3 regions of the Kocuria sp. UCD-OTCP genome follow, and region 1 is predicted to be linked to each of the others. Evidence: riboswitches for the same ligand, from Rfam matches in the RefSeq annotation. Region 1 holds a riboswitch; each other region holds the start of a gene.
What was found. Region 1 has a riboswitch for thiamine pyrophosphate ahead of thiM (hydroxyethylthiazole kinase). Riboswitches for the same ligand answer to the same signal wherever they lie in the genome.
Positions count from the first base shown of each region.

Region 2: linked by a shared signal. The riboswitch ahead of H488_RS23725 (ECF transporter S component) and the one ahead of thiM (hydroxyethylthiazole kinase) in region 1 are both predicted to bind thiamine pyrophosphate.
Region 3: linked by a shared signal. The riboswitch ahead of H488_RS20330 (FAD-dependent oxidoreductase) and the one ahead of thiM (hydroxyethylthiazole kinase) in region 1 are both predicted to bind thiamine pyrophosphate.

Region 1 covers NZ_KB714682.1:32,605-39,230, forward strand. Annotated here, with positions in the region: gene H488_RS38120 (Rne/Rng family ribonuclease) at 1-217, shown strand, start outside; gene H488_RS37525 (hypothetical protein) at 214-375, shown strand; gene H488_RS33410 (nuclear transport factor 2 family protein) at 569-1,303, shown strand; TPP riboswitch at 1,353-1,446, shown strand; gene thiM (hydroxyethylthiazole kinase) at 1,489-2,313, shown strand; gene thiE (thiamine phosphate synthase) at 2,310-2,993, shown strand; gene H488_RS33425 (bifunctional hydroxymethylpyrimidine kinase/phosphomethylpyrimidine kinase) at 2,990-4,525, shown strand; gene rplU (50S ribosomal protein L21) at 4,746-5,057, shown strand; gene rpmA (50S ribosomal protein L27) at 5,118-5,375, shown strand; gene obgE (GTPase ObgE) at 5,518-6,626, shown strand, end outside.
Region 2 covers NZ_AOSQ01000011.1:79,173-85,798, reverse strand. Annotated here, with positions in the region: partial or broken gene H488_RS0118085 (Na+/H+ antiporter subunit D) at 1-129, shown strand, start outside; gene H488_RS38500 (Na+/H+ antiporter subunit E) at 126-833, shown strand; gene H488_RS23740 (monovalent cation/H+ antiporter complex subunit F) at 833-1,102, shown strand; gene mnhG (monovalent cation/H(+) antiporter subunit G) at 1,108-1,566, shown strand; gene H488_RS23730 (DUF4235 domain-containing protein) at 1,627-1,905, shown strand; TPP riboswitch at 2,043-2,162, shown strand; gene H488_RS23725 (ECF transporter S component) at 2,253-2,873, shown strand; gene H488_RS23720 (ABC transporter ATP-binding protein) at 2,870-4,717, shown strand; gene H488_RS23715 (energy-coupling factor transporter transmembrane component T family protein) at 4,714-5,511, shown strand; gene H488_RS23710 (aminotransferase class IV) at 5,520-6,401, opposite strand; gene H488_RS23705 (uridine kinase family protein) at 6,431-6,626, opposite strand, start outside.
Region 3 covers NZ_AOSQ01000001.1:206,470-213,095, reverse strand. Annotated here, with positions in the region: gene moeB (molybdopterin-synthase adenylyltransferase MoeB) at 1-629, opposite strand, end outside; gene H488_RS20340 (thiazole synthase) at 626-1,510, opposite strand; gene thiS (sulfur carrier protein ThiS) at 1,512-1,751, opposite strand; gene H488_RS20330 (FAD-dependent oxidoreductase) at 1,748-3,103, opposite strand; TPP riboswitch at 3,099-3,202, opposite strand; gene thiE (thiamine phosphate synthase) at 3,218-3,937, shown strand; gene H488_RS20320 (hypothetical protein) at 4,036-5,085, shown strand; gene H488_RS20315 (VOC family protein) at 5,185-6,093, shown strand; gene H488_RS20310 (DUF3140 domain-containing protein) at 6,268-6,597, shown strand.

The DNA.
Region 1 (6,626 bases):
GCTGCGCGCCAACGCCGCCCAGTTCACGCTCCTGGTGGCGGTCAACGCCCTGGTCGGCGGCATGGTCGGCCAGCAGCAAAAAGTGCTTCGAAAAGGCAGGCGCCCGCTCCCGCCTCGGCGGTTGCCGCGGAGCAGGCGGACGTCGAGCCCGAGCGGCCCCGGCGGCGCTCCCGGCGGGCCTCGGCCCCGACGGCGCGGCCCGGCGAGGCCGAGGTGACCGCCGGCCGGGCGGCCGCCGCGGAGGGCGCCCGGCACGAGGCGAGGACCGTCGCCCAGCGCGCCCCGGAGGACCCCTCCCGCCGGGCGCCGACCGTCGTCGGCGTCGGCGTCAAGGCCGAGGACCTCACCAGCGGCCGGCCCGCCGACCGGGGCTGACCCGCCCCGCCGAGCAGCACCACGGAGGACCCCGACCGGCACGGTCGGGGTCCTCCGTCGTCGCGGACCGTCACGGACCGCCCCGGCCTGCCCGCCCTCCGCGCGGCGGCGTACCGTGGTGCGCACCACAGCACACCCGGGGCCGCCGTCCCGTCCGCCGGGAGAGCGGCCGCCCGTTCCAGGGAGCATCGCCATGACCAGTGCAGACACCATCCGCACCACCGGCACGGAACTGTTCGTCCACCGGGATCCGTCGGCCGTGGACCGTCACTACACGGAGGACTTCGTCCAGCACTCGCCGCTCGCGCCGGACGGGCGCGAGGGTCTCAGGCAGTTCGTGCAGAGCATGCCCGAGGACTTCCGCGTGGACATGGTCCGGATGCTCGACGACCACGGGACGGTGGCCGTCCACTCGGTGTACGAAGGGCTCGGTCCGGAGCCGCTGGTCGGCTTCGACGTCTTCCGGGTGGAGGACGGACGGATCGCCGAGCACTGGGACGTCCTCGAGCCCCTGCGCACGGGCCCCGACGGCGCCCGCCCCCAGCTCGACGGTCCCGTCGCGGTCACGGACCACGAGCGGACGCAGGACAACAAGCGCATCGCCGCCGAGTGGGTCGAGGCCGCCCTCGTCGGGGGCGACCGCCACGCCGTCCAGGACCACATGAGCCTCCGGGGCTGCACCGAGCACACCGGCGGCACGCCGGACGGCCCGCAGCCCGCGTACCAGCGGCTGCGCCGCGTGGTCGGCGAGGGGAACTTCGTGCTGACCGTCGCGGAGGCCGTTCCCGGAGGGAGCCGCGACGGAGGATCCACCGGAACGGTCGCCTGCTACGACCTCTGGCGCCTCGACGACGGCCGGATCGTGGAGCACTGGGGCGTCGCGCAGCCGGTGCCCGAGCGGATGGCCCACGCCAACGGCATGTTCTGATCCCGTGCGGGGTCCGTGCCGACTCCCGCACGACGACTAGACTGGCAGGACACCAGACACGGGGTGCCGCACGAGCGGCTGAGAACACACCCGTCGAACCTGATCTAGCCAGTACTAGCGAAGGGATGTCGCAGATGCGCGATGCCGTACCCCCGTCCGACCGCACACCAGGACCCGGGAGGCCGGTGCCGCCGGACCCCGCGCTCGCCGAGGACGCCGCCGCGGCCCTGGCGGACCTGCGCGCCGCGGCGCCGCTGGTGCAGTGCATCACCAACGCCGTGGTCACCAACTTCACCGCCAACGTGCTGCTCGCCGTGGGCGCGTCCCCGGCGATGACCGACATCCAGGGCGAGGGCGGGGTCTTCGCGGAGCTCGCCGACGGCCTCCTCGTCAACACCGGCACGCCCACCGCCGAGCAGCGCGGCGCCGCCTACGAGGCCGTCGGGGCCCGGCGCCGCGCGGGCCGGGCCTGGGTCCTGGACCCGGTGGCGGTGGGCGCCCTGCCCGTGCGCACGGCGCTGGCCCGCGACCTGCTCGGGTTCGAGCCGGCGATCGTGCGCGGCAACGCCTCCGAGGTCATCGCCCTCGCCGGCGGCGCCGGCGGCCGCGGCACGGACGCGACCCACGGCGTCGACGCGGCCCGGGACGCCGCCGCCGCGCTCGCCGAGCGGGCCGGCTCGGCGGTGGCCGTGTCCGGGCCCGTGGACCTCGTGCGCTCCCCGGACGGCACGGTGGTCCGGGTGCCGCACGGCACGCCCCTGCTGACCCGCATCACCGGCGGCGGGTGCGCCCTGGGCGCCCTCATGGCGGCGTTCACCGCCGTGCGCACGGACCCGGCCGCCGCGGCGGTGGCCGCCACCACGGTGTACACCCTGGCGGCCGAGGACGCGGCCGCCGACTCCGCCGGGCCCGGCTCCTTCGCCGTGGCGCTGCTGGACCGGCTGCACGCCGTCACCCCGGAGGGGATCGCCGCCCGGGCGGAGCTCGTGCGCGAGGAGGTCGCCCGGTGAGCCCGCGCCTCGACCCCGCGGCCCTGGCCCTGCACCTGGTGACGGACACCGCCCTGAGCGCCCCCCGGACGGTCCCGGACGTCGTGGCCGCCGCCGTGCGCGGGGGAGCCACCATGGTCCAGGTGCGGGAGAAGGACGCCCCGGTCCGCGAGCTCGTCGCCCTGCTGACGGCCGTGGCCGAGCGCGTGGGCCGGGAGGTGCCCGTGCTCGTGGACGACCGCGCCGACGTGTACCTCGCCGCCCGCGCGGCCGGCGCCCCCGTGGCCGGCGTGCACGTGGGCCAGTCGGACCTGCCCGTGGCGCTCGCCCGGGAGATCTGCGGCCCGCAGGCCGTGCTCGGCCTCAGCGCCGCCACGGCGGAGGAGCTCGATGCCGCCGCCGCGCTGCCGGCCGGGACGGTCGACTACCTGGGCGTCGGGGCGGTGCGGGCGACCCGCACCAAGCCCGACCACCCCGAGCCGCTGGGCGTCGAGGGCTTCGCCCGCGCCGCGGCCCGCACGGCCCTGCCCTGCCTGGCCATCGGCGGGGTGCGGGTCGAGGACGCCCCCGGCCTGCGCGCCGCCGGCGCCGCGGGGCTGGCCGTGGTCTCCGGGATCTGCGCCGACCCGGACCCCGCCGCCGCGGCCGCCCGCTACCTGCGGGCCTTCACCGCCGTGCCCGCCGGGGAGGTGGCCCCGTGACCGCCCGCGTGCCCCGCGTCCTGGCCATCGCCGGCACCGACCCCACGGGCGGGGCCGGCCAGCACGCGGACCTCAAGTCGATCGCCGCGATGGGCGGCTACGGGATGAGCGCCGTCACCGCCGTCGTCGTGCAGAACACCGTGGGCGTGCGCGACATCCACGTCCCGCCGGTCGAGTTCCTCTCGGCACAGCTGGACGCGGTCGCCGAGGACGTCGAGATCGACGCCGTCAAGATCGGGATGCTCGGGTCCGTGCCGGTCATCGAGGCCGTCACCCGGTGGCTCGGGACCCACCGGCCGCCGGTCGTGGTCCTGGACCCCGTCATGGTCGCGACCTCCGGGGGCCGCCTGCTGGAGCGCGAGGCCGAGGACGCCCTGCGCTCGATGCTCGGCCTCGCCGACCTGATCACCCCGAACCTGCAGGAGCTCGCCGTGCTCGCCGGGGAGGACACGGCGTCGTCGTGGGACGAGGCCCTCGCGCAGGGCCACCGCGTGGCCCGCGCCCACGGCACCCTGGTGCTCGTCAAGGGCGGGCACCTCACGGGGGACCGGACGCCCGACGCGCTCGTGGGCCCGGACGCCCCCGAGCCCCTCGTGGCGTTCGACGGCGCCCGCGTGCCCACCGAGAACTCCCACGGCACCGGGTGCTCCCTCTCCTCGGCCCTGGCCACCCTCCAGGCCCGGCACGGGGACTGGCCCCGGAGCCTGCGGATCGCCCGGGACTGGCTGCGCGGCGCCCTCGAGGCCGCCGGGGACCTCGAGGTCGGCCACGGCAGCGGGCCCGTCCACCACTTCCACCACGTCCAGGACGCCCTCGAGAGCTGGGGCACGGCGCCGGAGCGGTTCACCGACGAGCTGTGGGAGGCCTCCGCGGCCGTGCGGCGGGAGATCGAGGAGCTCGAGTTCGTCCGCCTCCTCGGCGACGGCCGGCTCGAGCCGGACCGCTTCCTCGCCTACCTCGACCAGGACCTGCAGTACCTCGACGGCTACAGCCGGGCGCTGGCCCTGCTGGCCGCCAGGGCGCCCGACGAGGAGCAGCGGCTGTTCTTCGCCGCCGGCGCCGTGTCCTGCACCGAGACCGAGGCGCAGCTGCACCGGGCCCGGCTGCGGCACGCCGGGGACGGCGGAGCCCGGGCCGGCGGTGCCCGGGGCGGCCTCGGCGAGGTGACGCGGCGCTACACCACGTTCCTGCTCGCGGCCACCGCCGCCGAGCCCTACCCGGTGGGCCTGGCCGCCGTGCTGCCGTGCTACTGGGTCTACGCGGACGTGGGCCGCCACCTGAACGAGCTCGCCGCGGCCGACGGGACCGACGGGCACCCCTACGCGGACTGGCTGGCCACGTACGCGGACGAGGGGTTCCAGGAGGCCACCCGCACGGCCCGCCGGCTGCTCGAGGACGCCGCCCGGGCGGCCCCGGCGGACGTCCGGGCGAGGATGCGGGAGGTGTTCCTGGAGGCCTGCGCGCTCGAGCGGGACTTCTTCGCCGCGCCGGTGGCGGAGCGCCGGTTGGCGGGCGCTGACCGGATCGAGTAGTCTTGATCTTCGGTGCCCTGCCGGTGCGCGCGTGTAAAAACTCGACACCCCACCTGGCGGCACATGCGGGTGCAGTTCCTGAATTGCGGCGAACCTGCGCTGACCTCGGCCTAGTCCCACGGGCCGGTCACCGTCAGCTCGTCTCAACGTCGTTGGTCCTGACAGGTATGCGCTCGACCCACACTGTTTACACATGACGTCGAGAGAAGTGAGTTCCCAAGTGGTGTACGCGATTGTCCGCGCTGGCGGCCGCCAGGAAAAGGTTTCCGTCGGAGACCTCGTTACCCTTGACCGCGTCGCCGGCGGAGCAGGCAGCACCATCGAGCTCCCTGCCCTGCTGCTGGTCGACGGGGACAAGATCACCTCGGATGCCCAGACCCTGGCGAGCGTCAAGGTCACGGCCGAGATCGTCGAGAACCTCCGCGGTCCCAAGATCTCCATCCAGAAGTTCAAGAACAAGACCGGCTACAAGAAGCGCCAGGGCTTCCGTGCCGAGCTGACCACCGTGAAGGTGACCGGCATCGACGCCTGACCGGCCCGGTCCCCGTCCAGACTCCACCAGCCAGTAAAGACCCGAAGGTAGGCACACCTCATGGCACACAAGAAGGGCGCGAGCTCCACTCGCAACGGTCGCGACTCCAACGCGCAGTACCTCGGCGTGAAGCGCTTCGGCGGCCAGACCGTCAACGCCGGCGAGATCCTCGTCCGGCAGCGCGGCACGCACTTCCACCCCGGCCTCAACGTCGGCCGCGGTGGCGACGACACCCTGTTCGCCCTGGCCGCCGGTCAGGTCGAGTTCGGCACCCGCCGGGGCCGCAAGGTCGTCAACATCCAGGCTGCCGCAGAGTAGTCCACAGGGCCGGCGCTGCCGGCCCCGGTGCGGGTCACGACCCGCACCACCCATGTTTGGTCTGTAGAGGGTGGGTGCGTCCAGCGCCCGCCCTCTACAGTCTTAACGTGGCCCGTCCGTTCTTGAACCAGAGGAGTTCCCCGTGGCCAGTTTCGTCGACCGCGTCGTCCTGCACGTCTCCGGCGGCTCCGGCGGGCACGGCTGCGTGTCCATCCGCCGCGAGAAGTTCAAGCCGCTCGGCGGTCCGGACGGCGGCAACGGGGGGGACGGCGGCAGCGTGGTGCTGCGCGTGGACGGCCAGACCACCACGCTGCTGAACTACCACCACGCCCCGCACCAGTCCGCCCCCAACGGCGGACCCGGCAAGGGCGACCTCCGCCACGGGCACAAGGGCGAGGACCTCGTCCTGTCCGTCCCCGACGGCACCGTGGTCAAGGACCAGGACGGCAACGTCCTGGCCGACCTCGTGGGCCAGGGCTCCGAGTTCGTGGCCGCCCCCGGCGGGCAGGGCGGGCTGGGCAACGCCGCGCTGGCCTCGGTCAAGCGCAAGGCCCCCGGCTTCGCGCTCCTCGGCACGCCGGGCTCGGCCCGGGACGTGGTCCTGGAGCTGAAGTCCATCGCCGACATCGCCCTGGTCGGCTACCCCTCCGCCGGCAAGTCCAGCCTGATCGCCGCGATCAGCGCCGCCCGCCCCAAGATCGCCGACTACCCGTTCACCACGCTCGTCCCGAACCTCGGCGTGGTGGAGGCCGGGGACGTGCGCTACACCGTGGCGGACGTCCCGGGCCTGATCCCCGGCGCCTCCGAGGGCAAGGGCCTGGGGCTGGAGTTCCTCCGCCACGTCGAGCGCTGCGCCGCGCTCGTGCACGTCCTCGACTGCGCGACCCTCGAGCCCGGGCGGGACCCGGTCTCCGACCTCGAGACGATCGAGGCGGAGCTCGCCGGCTACGCCGTCGACGGCGACCTCGACGGCGGCCAGGCGGTGCCGCTCAACGACCGGCCCCGGCTCGTGGTGCTGAACAAGATCGACGTCCTCGAGGCCCGGGAGCTCGCCGAGTTCGTGCGGCCCGAGCTCGAGTCCCGCGGCTACCGCGTGTTCGAGATCTCCACCGCCTCCCACGAGGGGCTGCGGGCGCTGACCTTCGCCATGGGCGAGGTCGTGCAGGAGGCCCGTGCGGCCCGCCCCGCCCCGGCGGAGGCCCCGCGGGTCGTGCTGCGCCCCAAGGGGGTGCGCGGGCCGGAGTTCACCAT
Region 2 (6,626 bases), on a different contig from region 1:
GTGTTCGCCGGGCCGCTGTTCCAGCTCGCGGACAACGCCGCGGAGAACCTCGTCCGCCCCGAGCGCTACGTCGAGGCCGTGCTGGACCCCGCGTCCGCGCCGCGGCCCGTCGTGGAGGAGGCCCCGTGACCCGCCCCAAGAATTCCCTGCTCGTCGAGCTGCCGCTGCTGGTGTGGCTCGTGGTGGTGTGGGGCGCCCTCTGGGGCGACTTCGGCCCCGGCAACCTGCTGGTCGGACTGGTCCTGGCCCTGCTCGTCACCTGGGTGCTCTACCTGCCGCCCGTCCATCTGTCCGGCCGGTTCAACCCGTTCCAGTTCGCCCTCTTCGCCGTGACGTTCGTGTGGCAGGTCGCCAAGGCGAGCTTCGAGGTGATGCTCATTGCGATCCTCGTGGGCCCGCGCGCGCGCAACGCCGTGGTCGGCGTCCAGCTGCGCACGCGCTCCGACCTGCTCCTGACGGCCACCGGCCACACCATGACCCTGATCCCGGGCTCGCTCGTGGTGGAGGTGGACCGGGCCTCCGGCACGCTGTACTTCCACGCGCTCAACGTCCGCAGCGCTCAGGAGGCCGAGGACTTCCGCCGGTCCGCCCTCCGGGTGGAGGCGGCCTGGATCCGGATCATGGGCACCCCGGAGGAGCTCGCCGCCCTGCGGGCCGAGCGGGGCGGCGGACGGGCCTCCGGCACGGACCGGCCGGACAGCGCCGCGCTCAGCTCGCCGATCACCGCGAGCCTGCAGATCGTGGGCCGCCGCCGGGACGAGGTGCCCACCGGGTCCCCGGCGGACGCCCCGGGATCCACCCCCACCGACACCCACGAGGAGGACCACCCGTGATGCAGATCGCCGTGGCCGTCGCGGCCGTGCTGCTCAGCGCGGCCGCCGCGGGCACCCTCTACCGCCTCGCCAAGGGCCCCTCCCTGCTGGACCGCGTGGTGGCCACGGACGTGCTGCTGGCCATCGTCGCGGCCGCCCTCGCCGTGGACATGGCCTACCACGGCCACCTCAACAACCTGATCCTCATGGTGATCGTCTCGCTGGTCGGGTTCATCGGCTCCGTGACGGTGGCGCGCTTCGCCACCCAGACCGCCGAGCACGGGCGGTGAGCGCCGTGCTGGACACTGTCCTGGACGCCGCCGCGGCCGTGTGCCTCGTGGTCGGCGCGCTCATGTCCCTCGCCGCAGGGATCGGCCTGGTCCGCTTCCCGGACCTCCTGACGCGCATGCACGCCGGCACCAAGCCCCAGGTCTTCGGGCTGCTCCTCATGCTCACGGCAGTCGCCCTCGAGAACCGCGAACCCGTCATGATCCCGCTCATCGCCCTCGGCTGGATCTTCCAGCTGCTCACCGTGCCCGTCTCGGCGCACATGGTGGGACGCTCGACGTACCGCACCAAGCACCTGAACCGGACCACGCTGACCCAGGACGACCTGCAGAAGGTCCTCAACCGCGCCGCGGAGGGCGGGGCGGAGGGCTCCGCGGAGGGCGTCGCCGCGGGACCGCCGGTGCCGAGCCCGGACGGCCGGCGGGCGGACGGACAGCAGACTGACGGATCGCCGGGGACGCGTTAGGCTGGGCAGGATCGACAGGGCGCACCCGCGTCCCCCTCGGACGACAAGGAGCAGCACTCCATGAACACCAAGGTCCTCGAACTCGTGGGCACCGGCCTCTCGCTCGGCGGCGTGGCGCTCTCGCACAAGGTGCTCGGCGCGGCGTGGACGCGCATCACCGGCGACCCGCCCCCCGCCAAGAACCCGGACCCGGACGAGGCCTGGACGGGCATCATCATCTGGTCGCTCGTCACCGGTCTCGTGGGCACCGTCATCAAGGTCGGCATCTCCCGCCAGATCGCGAAGATGGAGAACAGGCCGCGGACGAACCCCAAGGCCTCGAGCCAGGCCGAGGTCTGAGGCCCGGCGAGCACCTCGCTCAGGGGCCCGTCCGGCCGGACACCGCACCGGTGTCCGGCCGGACGGGCCCCTGCGTCGTTCACCGGCCGTGCGCCGGCAGTGCACGGGGCGGGCGGGGGAGAGGTAGACTCGGTGCCACTGAACGACAGGGGAGCGCCCCGCCGGTGAGACCGGCGCGGCGCTGAGAGTGCGGATCGCCGCAGACCCTCGAACCTGCTCCGGTTAGCACCGGCGAAGGGAGTCGAGCATCTCAGGGGTGCTTCCCCGGGAACGCGCCACCGGCGCGGCCCGCGGAACCCCGTCCCCTCCTGGCACCGACGGCTCGCTGAGCCCAGGAGGAATCCACCGTGAACACCACCACCCACCGCCCCGCCCGCCGCCCCGGCACGTCCCGCGCGTCGTCCTGGCGCGTCGTCGACATCGTCGTGGCCGCCGTCCTCGCCGCCGTGTGCGCGGTCGTCTTCTGGGCGTGGTCGAACCTGCTCTACCCCGTGGTCGGCACGGCCGCGGTCGCCTACCCGCCCGCCGTAGGGCTGATCGCCGGCGGCTGGCTCGTGGCCGGCGTGCTCGGCGGGCTGATCATCCGCAAGCCCGGCGCCGCGCTGTTCTGCGAGCTGCTCGCCGCCGTGATCGAGAGCTTCCTGGGCACCCACTTCGGTCTGCTGGTCGTGCTCTCCGGTCTCGTCCAGGGCATCGGTGCGGAACTGGCCTTCGCCGCCTTCCGGTACCGCCGGTTCGACGCCCTCGTGGCGGCCGTGGCGGGCGCCGTGAGCGGGATCTTCCTCGGCGTCCACGAGAACATCGTCTACAACTACGAGTGGGCGCTGAGCCACCAGGTGGTCTACGTGGTCCTGACGGCCGTCTCCGGGGCGGTGCTCGCGGGCCTGCTGATGCAGGCCGTGGTGCGGGCCCTCGCGGCCACCGGCGTGCTGCAGGGCCTCGCGTCGGGGCGGGCCGTGCGGCGATGACGGCTCCCACGACCCCGGACCCCGTGGTGCCCGCCGGCCGCGGGGCCCGGGTCGAGGCCCGCGGCTTCGGCTGGCACCACCCCGGGCGGGACGCGGCGGCGCTGCGCGGCCTGGACCTCGTGGTCGAGCCGGGGGAGCGCGTGCTCCTGCTGGGACCCAGCGGGGCGGGCAAGTCCACCCTCCTGCACGCCCTGGCGGGAGTCCTCCACGACGACGACGGGCAGTCCGCCTCCGGCGAGCTGCTGCTCGACGGCATGCCGCCGGAGCAGGCGCGCGGCCGGGCCGGGCTCGTGCAGCAGGACCCCGAGTCCCAGGTGGTGCTGTCCCGGATCGGGGACGACACCGCCTTCGGCCTCGAGAACCTCGCGGTGCCCCGGGAGCAGATCTGGCCGCGGGTGCGCGCGGGGCTCGACGACGTGGGGCTGGACCTCCCCCTCGACCACTCCACCGCGGCCCTGTCCGGCGGGCAGAAGCAGCGCCTGGCGCTCGCGGGCGCCGTGGCCATGAGCCCGGGGGTGCTGCTGCTCGACGAGCCGACCGCCAACCTGGACCCCGCCGGCGTGCGGCAGGTCCGCGACGCCGTGGTGTCCTGCCTCGACCGCAGCGGCGCCACGCTCGTGGTCGTGGAGCACCGTGTCGCCGTGTGGGCCGAGGTCGTGGACCGCGTCGTCGTGCTCGGCCGGGACGGGAGCATCACCCACGACGGCGCGCCGGGCCGGGTGCTCGGCGCCGCGGCCGACGAGCTCAGCGGCGCGGGGGTGTGGGTGCCCGGCCGGGTGCCGGCCACGCGTGCGCCCGCTCGCCCCGCCGCGGATCCCCGTGCAGGCTCCTCCGGTGCACATCCCGCCGGGGGTCCCGCCGGAACCCGGGCCGCCGGCTCCGGGGCGGACGGCGCACCGCTGCTGAGCGCCACCGGTCTGGGCGTCTCGCGCAGCCAGCCGTCGGCGCGGCAGCTGCGCGCCCGGCGGCGGGCGCGGCGTCGCGGCCGCCCGGTGGACGACGCCGCCGCGGGCCGGGACCTCCCCACGGCGGTGGCCGGCGTGGAGCTGACCCTGCGCCGCGGCCGCGCGCTCGCGCTGACCGGGCCCAACGGCGCCGGCAAGTCCACGCTCGCGCTGACGCTGGCGGGTCTGCTCGCCCCCGTGCGCGGCACCGTGCGGGCCCACCCGGTCCTCGACCGCGGCGCGGGCCCCGACCCGCTCGAGTGGAGCGGCCGGGAGCTCGTGGCCCGCGTGGGGACGGTCTTCCAGGAGCCCGAGCACCAGTTCCTGCGGGCCACCGTGCGGGCCGAGCTCGAGCTCGGCCCCCGGCTGGCCGGCACGCCGGTGGCCGAGCGGGAGCGCCGCACGGACGAACTGCTCCGCCGGCTGCGGCTCTCGCACCTGGCCGACGCCAACCCGTTCACCCTCTCCGGGGGCGAGAAGCGGCGGCTGTCCGTGGCCACGGTGCTCGCCACGGACCCGGACGTGCTGGTGCTCGACGAGCCGACGTTCGGTCAGGACGCCCTGACGTGGGCGGAGCTCGTGGACCTGCTCGTGGAGCTCGTCGACGCCGGCACGTCGGTCCTCGCCGTGACCCACGACGAGGACTTCGTGCGGGCGCTCGGCGCCGAGGTGCTGGCGCTGGGCACCCCGAGCGAGCGGGGCCGCGCCGCTCGCACGGCACCGGCGGCGGGAGGGGCGCCGGCCGTTCCTGTCGTGCGGTCCGCGTCCGCGGCGGGGAAGACCGCGGCTGCTCCTGCCGTGCGGTCCGGGGCCGCGGCAGGGAGTGCCCCGGCCGCTCCGGCGGCGCCGGGGGCCGGCGCGGTGCGGGTCGTCCCCGTCCGGCGGGAGCCCGTCCGGTGAGCGCCGCCGCGATCGCGCCGTCGGCCCGGACCTCGCTGCTGGGGCGCACGAACGCGGTGGTCAAGCTGGCCGGGGCGCTGCTGCTGACCGTGGTGCTGCTGCTCAGCGCGGACCCCGTGACGTCGGGGACCGTGCTGCTGGGCGAGGTGCTGCTGCTGGCGCTGGCCGGTCAGCGCCCGCTCGCGCTGCTGCGCCGGGCGTGGCCGGTGGTCGTGGCGGCACTCGTGAGCGGGTGGGGCACGGCCCTGCTCGCCGAGGACTCCGGGCCGGTGCTGCTCGACCTGGGGGTCACCGGGATCTCGTCCGGCTCGGTGGCCGCAGGGGCGGCGATCGCCCTGCGCGGGCTGGCGCTGGCGCTGCCCGGGCTGATGCTGGTACTCACCACGGATCCCACGGACCTCGCCGACGGCCTCGCCCAGACGCTGCGCCTGCCGGCCCGCTTCGTGCTCGCGTCCCTGGCCGCGCTGCGGCTGGTGGGGGTGATGGTCTCCGAGTGGGCCACCCTGGCGATGGCGCGGCGGGCGCGCGGGGCGGGGTCCGGGCACGGTCCGGTGGGCGCGCTGCGGGAGTTCGGCGGCCAGGCCTTCACGCTGCTGGTGCAGTCCCTGCGACGGGCCACCCGGCTGTCGGTCACCATGGAGGCCCGCGGCTTCGGTGCGGGTCCGCGCACGTGGGCCCGCGTCCCGGGGTACTCCTGGCGGGACGCGGCGGTCCTCACGGGCTGCGCTGCGGCCGCCGCGGCGGGCCCGGCGGTGTCCGTCCTGCTCGGGACGCACCGGTTCATCTGGGCCTGAGCGAAGGATCAGGCCTGCTGGACCCAGCTCGTGACGAGCTTCGTCAGGTCCGGGTCCACCGGCAGCGGCTGGTGGTCGAGCCGGCGCACCGGCACCGCGAGCCGGACGCTGGAGACCAGCCACACGGCGTCGGCCTCCATGAGGTCCGCCGGGTACAGGGGCCCGTAGCCGAGCTCCCAGCCGTCCCGGCGGGCGGCGGCGAAGATCTTGGCCTGCGTGGTGCCCGGCAGGATCCCGTGCGAGGGCTCCGGCGTCAGCAGGGTGCGGCGGCCGACGCGCACCCGGGCGCAGACCACGGAGGACGTCGCGCCCTCCAGGACCCTGCGCCCCTCCGTGGTGAAGACCGCCTCGTCCGCGCCGAGGGAGCGGGCGTGGCGCAGGGCGGCCATGTTGATCGCGTAGGAGAGCGTCTTGGCCCCCGGGAGCAGCCACGGGTACCCGGCGTCCTGGGCGGGGTCGTGGCCGCGCGGCAGCAGCACCGCGGTCACGCCGTCCCGGCGCTGCCGGAACGTCGTCTCCGGCACGGGGCTCACCACGATCCAGGACCACGGGCCGTCCGCCGGGGTGCCGCGGCTGATCACCACCTTGACGGCGTGCTCGGCCCCCAGACCGCCGTCCCCGCCGGGGGCGGCGTGAGCGAGCGCCAGCTCCACCGCCCCGCGCACGTCCCGCGCCGACGGCACGGGCAGCTGCGCCAGCCGCGCGGAGGCCGACAGCCGCTGGTGGTGGGCCTCGAACTTCTGCACGAGCCCGTCGACGGCGCGCATGGTCTCGAAGACGCCGTCCCCCCGGGTGAGCCCCTGGTCGTCGATCCGCACGAGCGGAACGGACGGATCGGCGAGGACGCCCTCCGGGTGGGCGGCGTCGAGGACGACGACGGTGCTGGTCACGGATCCTCCTGTCGGTGCGGCCGCGGGGCTCAGCAGACCGGGCCGGGGTGCAGGATGTCCACCTGTTCCCAGACGTGGTCCTCCGCCAGGTAGGCGTCCTCCTGGGCGGCCCAGCGGTCCCAGTGCTCGGCGTAGTAGGAGCCGTCACGGCTCAGCGCGCGGTCGTAGCGCAGGGCGGTGGGCAGCTCGACCCACACGGAGACGTCCAGCAGCTCCCGGGCCTCG
Region 3 (6,626 bases), on a different contig from region 1:
GTGGCGGGGAGCATGCCGAAGACCCCGCCCTCGGCGCAGCTGGGCACCTCGCCGTCCGGCGGGGCCTCGGGGTAGAGGTCCCGGTAGGTGGGCCCGTGCCCGGCCCAGAAGACGCTGACCTGCCCCTCGAAGCGCAGGATGGAGCCCCACACGCAAGGCGTGCCGGTCAGGGCGGCGGCGTCGCTGACCACGTAGCGGGTCGCGAAGTTGTCGGCGCCGTCCAGGACCAGGTCGTACCCGCCGAGGATGTCCACGGCGTTGTCCGCGTCCAGCCGGACGGGGTGGGTGCGGACCTCCACCAGCGGGTTGAGCGCGGTGACGGCCTCGGCGGCGGAGACGGACTTGGGGCGGCCGACGTCGGCGGTCGTGTGCACCACCTGGCGCTGCAGGTTGGAGACCGCCACCACGTCGTCGTCGACGATCCCGAGGGTCCCGACCCCCGCCGCGGCGAGGTACTGCAGGGCCGGGGACCCGAGCCCCCCGGCGCCGACGACGAGCACGCGGGCGTTCCGCAGCCGCCGCTGGCCGCGGGTCCCGATCCCGGGCAGGGTCAGGTGCCGGGCGTAGCGCTCGAGCTCCTCGCGGGTCAGTTCGGGGCCGGGCTCCACGAGCGGGGGCAGCGGGCTCACGGCCGCTCCCCCACGGGCGCCCAGTCCCCGCGCGGCACGTCCGCCGGGCCGACTGAGGAGCCGGCGGACGACCCGTCGGCCCGCCCGGCACCGGCGGCGTCCGTGTCGATCCGCCCGGCCATCGACGAGGACGCCTGGGCGTGGCGGCGGGCCGGGATGCGCCCGGCACCGGCGGCGAGCCGGCCGGCGAGCACGGCGTGGCGCATCGCGGTGGCCATCGCCACCGGGTCCTGGGCGCGGGTGACGGCGCTGGCCAGCAGCACGGCGTCGCAGCCCAGCTCCATGGCCAGGGCGGCCTCGGAGGCGGTGCCGATCCCGGCGTCGAGCACCACGGGGACGGACGCCCGGGAGGCGATGAGCTCGATGTTGTGCGGATTGAGGATGCCCAGCCCGGTGCCGATGGGGGCGCCCAGGGGCATCACCGCGGCCGCGCCCAGGTCCTCGAGCCGGCGGGCGAGGGCCGGGTCGTCGGAGGTGTAGGCGAAGACCTTGAAGCCGCGGGCCACGAGCTGCTCGGTGGCGTCGAGGAGCTCCACCACGTCGGGCAGCAGCGTGTCCTCGTCCGCGATGACCTCGAGCTTGACCCAGTCGGTCTCGAGGGCCTCCCGGCCGAGCTCGGCGGTCAGCAGCGCGTCCCGGGCGGTGTAGCACCCGGCGGTGTTGGGCAGGATCCGGATGTCGTTGCGCTCGAGCAGCGCGAAGAGGGAGTCGCCCTGGCCGGGGGCGTAGCGGCGCAGGGCCACGGTGGTCAGCTCGGTGCCGGAGGCCAGCAGCGCCTGCTCCAGGGTGTGCAGCGAGCTCAGGCCGCCGGTGCCCATGATCAGCCGGGAGCTCAGCTCGATGCCGTCGAGCACGAGGGGGTCGGGGTGCGGGGCGGTCACGTCAGCCTCCCTGGACGGCGGTGATGATCTCGATGGACTGGCCCTCCGCCACGGGGGTCCGCCGCCAGCGGCTGCGGGGTACGACCGCGGCGTCCACGGCCACGGCCACGCCGAGGCGCCCGCCGTCCAGCGGGGCGCCGTCGGGGCCCAGGGGGCGGCCGACGGTCTCGGCGACGAGGTCGACGACGGTCGCCTCCGCCGCCACGCGGTGCGGGCGGCCGTTGAGGGTGATGGCGGTCATCGGGTGCTCCTGCTCCGGGGCCCGGGCCCGGCGGCGGCCGGCGCGGGATCCCCTCGACGGGCCTCGACGGGGCGGTCGAAGCGGTGCGGGTCGGTGGCGGCGAGGTGCTCGGCGTCGGCGGCCGGATCGGCTCCGGTCCCGCCGGCCACCAGCTGCGCGGCGAGCCGGGCGGCCAGCGGGGCGAGCAGGACGCCGTGGCGGAAGTAGCCGGTGGAGACCACGAGCCCCGGCACCGGCGAGCCGTCCGGGTCGCGGACCCGGCCGAAGTACGGGATGTCGTCCGGGGTGCCGGGCCGGGCGCGGGCCAGCACCTCGACCAACTCGAGGTCGGCGACGCCGGGCACGAGCGCCTGGGCGTCGCGCAGCAGCCGGAACACGCCGCCGGCGCTGGGACCGGTCAGGTCGTCCTCGCGGGAGGTCGCCCCGATCACCACGGTCCCGTCGGCGCGGGGCACCAGGTAGACGGGCACCCCGTGCACCAGGCCGCGGACCGTGCGCTCGAGCAGCTCCGGCGCCCCGGCGGGGACCCGGGCGCGCAGGATGTCCCCGTGCACCGGCCGCAGCGGCGGGTGCCAGTCCTCCGGCAGCCCTTCGAGCTCGCCGAGCCCGGCGCCGGGGGCGAGGACCGTCCAGGTCGCGGAGACCATCCCGCCGCCGGCCAGGCGGACGCCGGTCGCCGCGCCCTCGGCGTTGCGGCGCAGCCCCGTGGCGAGGTCGTGGACGAGCCGGGCCGGTCCGCCGTCGCGCGCGGCCGGGAGCCCGGCGGGCTCCGGGAGGTCCGGGAGCTCCGGGGCGACGAGGGCCGCGAGCAGCCCGGCCACGAGGCGGCGCGGGTCCACCTGGTGGTCGTCGGGGATCCGGAACGCGGCGGACAGCCGCGGGCTCAGGGCCGGCTCGAGGGTGCGGGCGGCGCGCAGGGTCAGCGCCTCCACCGTCATGCCGTGGCGGCCCTGCAGCGCGCGGAGGTCCGTCAGGGCCTGCCGGTCGGCGGCGTCCACGCCGCACACGAGGGTCTCGGTGGCCCGGTGGCCCACCGTCCCGCCGGCGGCCTGCTCGAGGGCGGCCACGAACGCCGGGTACTCGGCGGCCGAGGCGGTCATGAGGGGGTACAGGGGCTCCTGCTGGTACTGGACCTCGCTCACCGGGGCGAGCATCCCGGCCGCGGCGCGGCTGGCGCCGGAGCCCGGCTCGGGGTCCACCACGACCACCGAGCGGCCGCGGCGGCGCAGCTCCCAGGCGGTGGCCAGGCCGATCACCCCGGCGCCGACGACGGCGACGTCGGCGCGGACGTGCTCGGGCCGGTCGACCAGCGGGTGGGGCGCGGTCGTGGGGGCGGGGTGCGCGGCAGTCACAGGGAACGTCCTTTCCTCCGGCGGCATGACCCGCATCAGGTGTGGCGGTCGGCGCTGGACGCCCTCTCAGCCCCCGGTGGGGCTCCCGCAGAACCGCTGACCTATCATCAGCGTGTGACCCAGCCTACCCGTGATGCCTCCGCCCCCGCCGAGTCCTCCCTGCGAGAGACCCGGACGGCCAGACTCCTCGCCGCCCGGCTGTACGTGTGCACGGACGCCCGCCGGGACCGGGGCGACCTCGAGGACTTCCTGCACGCCGTCTGTGCCGGCGGCGCTGACGTCGTCCAGTTGCGGGACAAGAGCATCGACGCGGACGAGGAGATCGCCGCGCTGGAGCTGCTGGGCCGGGTGGCCGCCGAGTACGACACCCTGTTCGCGGTCAACGACCGCGCCGACATCGCCGCGCTCGTGGGCGCCGACGTCTTCCACGTGGGCCAGCACGACCTCAGCCCCGCCCAGGCCCGGCGGCTCCTGGGCCCCGACGTGCTGATCGGGCGCTCCACCCACGACCTCGGACAGGCCACGGCGGCGCTCGCGGACCCGGACGTCGACTACTTCTGCACCGGCCCCGTCTGGGCCACGCCCACCAAGCCGGGGCGCCCGGCCACCGGGCTGGAGTTCGTCCGCGCGGTCGCCGAGCTGACGGAGGCCCGGCTGGACGCGGACCCGGAGGTCCTGCCCGTGCCGTGGTTCGCCATCGGCGGCATCGACGAGCCGCGGCTCCCGCAGGTGCTGGAGGCCGGGGCGCGCGGCGTCGTCGTCGTCCGCGCCGTCACCGAGGCCCCCGATCCCCGCACCGCCGCCGGGCAGCTGCGCGGCCTGCTCCCCGCCTGAGCCCGGGGCGGTCCCCCGCCCGCCTCACCGTCGGCTCCCCGCCGCCGTCCAGCACGTTCTGAGAGCATGGACGCAGGACGACGACGGAGAGGTGGCCCATGGACCCCGAGCTCGACCCCCAGGTGCGGCACGCGGTGGAGCGCCCCGCGGAGACCGCCCGCGGCCCGGAGGACGCGCAGCTGCGCGTCCGGCTGGCCGGTGAGCCCGCCCGCCGCGCCCTCGGCACGCACTGGGAGCAGGGCCTCCCGGAGGACGCCGCCCCGAGCGACGACCGGCTCGCCGCCGCCGTGCTGCTCGCCACCCTCTTCGGCGACACCTTCTGGCTGGAGCGCGCCGCCCGGCTGCCCAGCGACGTGCCGGGGTGCCCGTCCGCGCCGCCGAGCGGGCTGCTGGAGCTGACCCGGGTGCCGGGCGCCCGGGCCGCCCTGGCCGCCGTGCTCGAGCGCCCGCTGCTGACCGGGCTCCTGGAGTGGGGCACCAACCCCCTGCCGGAGCAGCCCCCGCTGGCCGTGGCCCGGGCCGCCCGGGACCTGGGCGTCCCCGACGACGGGCGCGTCTACAAGGTGGTGCGCCGCCGCGCCGAGCGCTTCCTGGCGCGGGAGCACGACGGGTCCGAGCCGCTCGAGCAGTTCGTGACCCTGCTCAACGAGGCGGAGCGGGGCCACCGCGAGGACGGGCCCGTGCTCTCGGGCGAGACCCTGCCGCCGGCGGCTCCCCCGGCGCCGGGTCCGACCGCGGGATCCTCCTCCACGGCCGGCCCGGCCGCGGACGGTGACGTCCGCCCGGGAACACCCCCGCCCGGCGCCCCTCCGGCGGGCTCGCCCGAGAACCCCCAGTGGGGGGTGAGCCCCGCGAGCCCGGCCCCGCCGCCGCCCGGGCAGTTCCCGGGCCAGCACCCCGGACCCGGGGCACCCGGCCCGGGCGGTCCGGGATACGGCACCCCCGGGTACGGTCCCGGGGACCAGCAGCCCGGAGCACCGGGCGCCGGTGCCCAGGGCGCCTCCGGGCCGGTGTTCGGGCCCGGCCCCGGCGGGTGGCCGCCGCGCCCGGCAGAGCCCGAGGAGGACGACTCCGACAACCTCAAGGCGTGGGGATTCGTCTTCCTGGGCATCCTGGCGGTGATCGCCGCCCTGATCTTCATCCTCTGAGCCCACCGCACCATCATTTACTTGCACCGGAAAGCTTCTGAGGCTATTCTTGGGGACATATCAACCAATGCGCCGCCCCTGCCGACGGAGAACCCCGCGATGCCGATCTTTCCCCAGAACCCCGCTCCCCAGAGCCTGACGAAGCGCCCCGCCGAGGACCTGCTGTCCGCGGACACCCGGATGGGCGCGGTGGAGCTGCTGGTCTCCGACCTGGACACGATGGTCGCCTACTACTCGGACGCCGTCACCCTCGACGTGCTCGCCCACGCCGGGGACACCGCGGTCCTGGGCCGGGACGGCCGGACGGTCGTGCGGCTGCGCCAGGTCAAGGAGCTCCCGCCGGCCCGCCGCGGGCAGGCCGGCCTGTTCCACACCGCGGTGGTCTTCGACGACGAGCCGGCCCTGGCCGCGGCGCTCGCGTCCGTGGCGACCGTGGCGCCCCGCTCCTTCACCGGCAGCGCCGACCACCTCTACAGTCAGGCCTTCTACTTCGACGACCCCGAGGGCAACGGGGTGGAGCTCTACACGGACCGCCCCCGCGACACGTGGCGGCGAGAGCCCACCGGCCTGCTGACCCTGGCCTCCAACCCGCTGGACCCGAACGGGTTCCTCCAGGAGCACCTGGCCGAGCAGGGCGGGCGGCCCCCGGCGCCGCCGGCCACCCTGGGCCACGTGCACCTGCAGGTGGGTGACATCCCGCTGGGCCGGCAGTTCTACGTGGACGTGCTGGGCTTCGAAGTGATGAGCGACATCGGCTCCGCCCTGTTCATCGCCGCCGGCGGCTACCACCACCACATCGCGCTCAACACCTGGCAGAGCGCCGGGGCCGGCCCGCGGGCGGCCTCGCTGGGGCTGGGCCAGGTCAACATCGACCTGCCGGACGCCGACGACGTCGCGGCCCTGGCGTCCCGGCTCGCGGACCACCGGATCCCCACCCGGCACGACGGCGCCGTGCTGCGCTTCGAGGACCCCTGGAACACCCTGATCCAGGTGGGCGTCGCGGCGTAGCCCCGGCCGGGCGCCGCGTCCGCACCCACTCGCCGGCGGCGCCGTGCTCGACGCCCGCGGGTGCTCGCCGGCACCCCGGCCCGCCGGTAGGTTGGGCCTCGTGCCCGGGGTGCCCGGGCACGGAGGGCGTGCGGCGACACGGCGGCCGCCCGGTCCGAGAGCGAGGAGCAGGGCATGGGTGAGAAGGACGACAGCACCGGCAAGGACTTCGACGAGGCCGTCAACATGACCGCAAAGCAGCTGTCGACGTGGCTGGACACCGACGAGTCCACCTCGGTGGGCCAGGACGACGGCGGGGAGTCGGTGGGCCACCGCTCCGGGCGCCGGATCGTGGAGATCCTGCAGAAGCCGAAGGGCGAGCGCACCGAGGCCGACCACGAGCACATGCGCAAGGTGGTCGGCTACGTCCACCGCCACCTGGCCCAGCGCCCCGACGGGGACGTGCGCGAGACCCGGTGGCGCTACTCCCTGATGAACTGGGGCCACGACCCCCTGAAGGACTGAGCCGGAGGGCCCGCCCGGCGCCGCCGGGC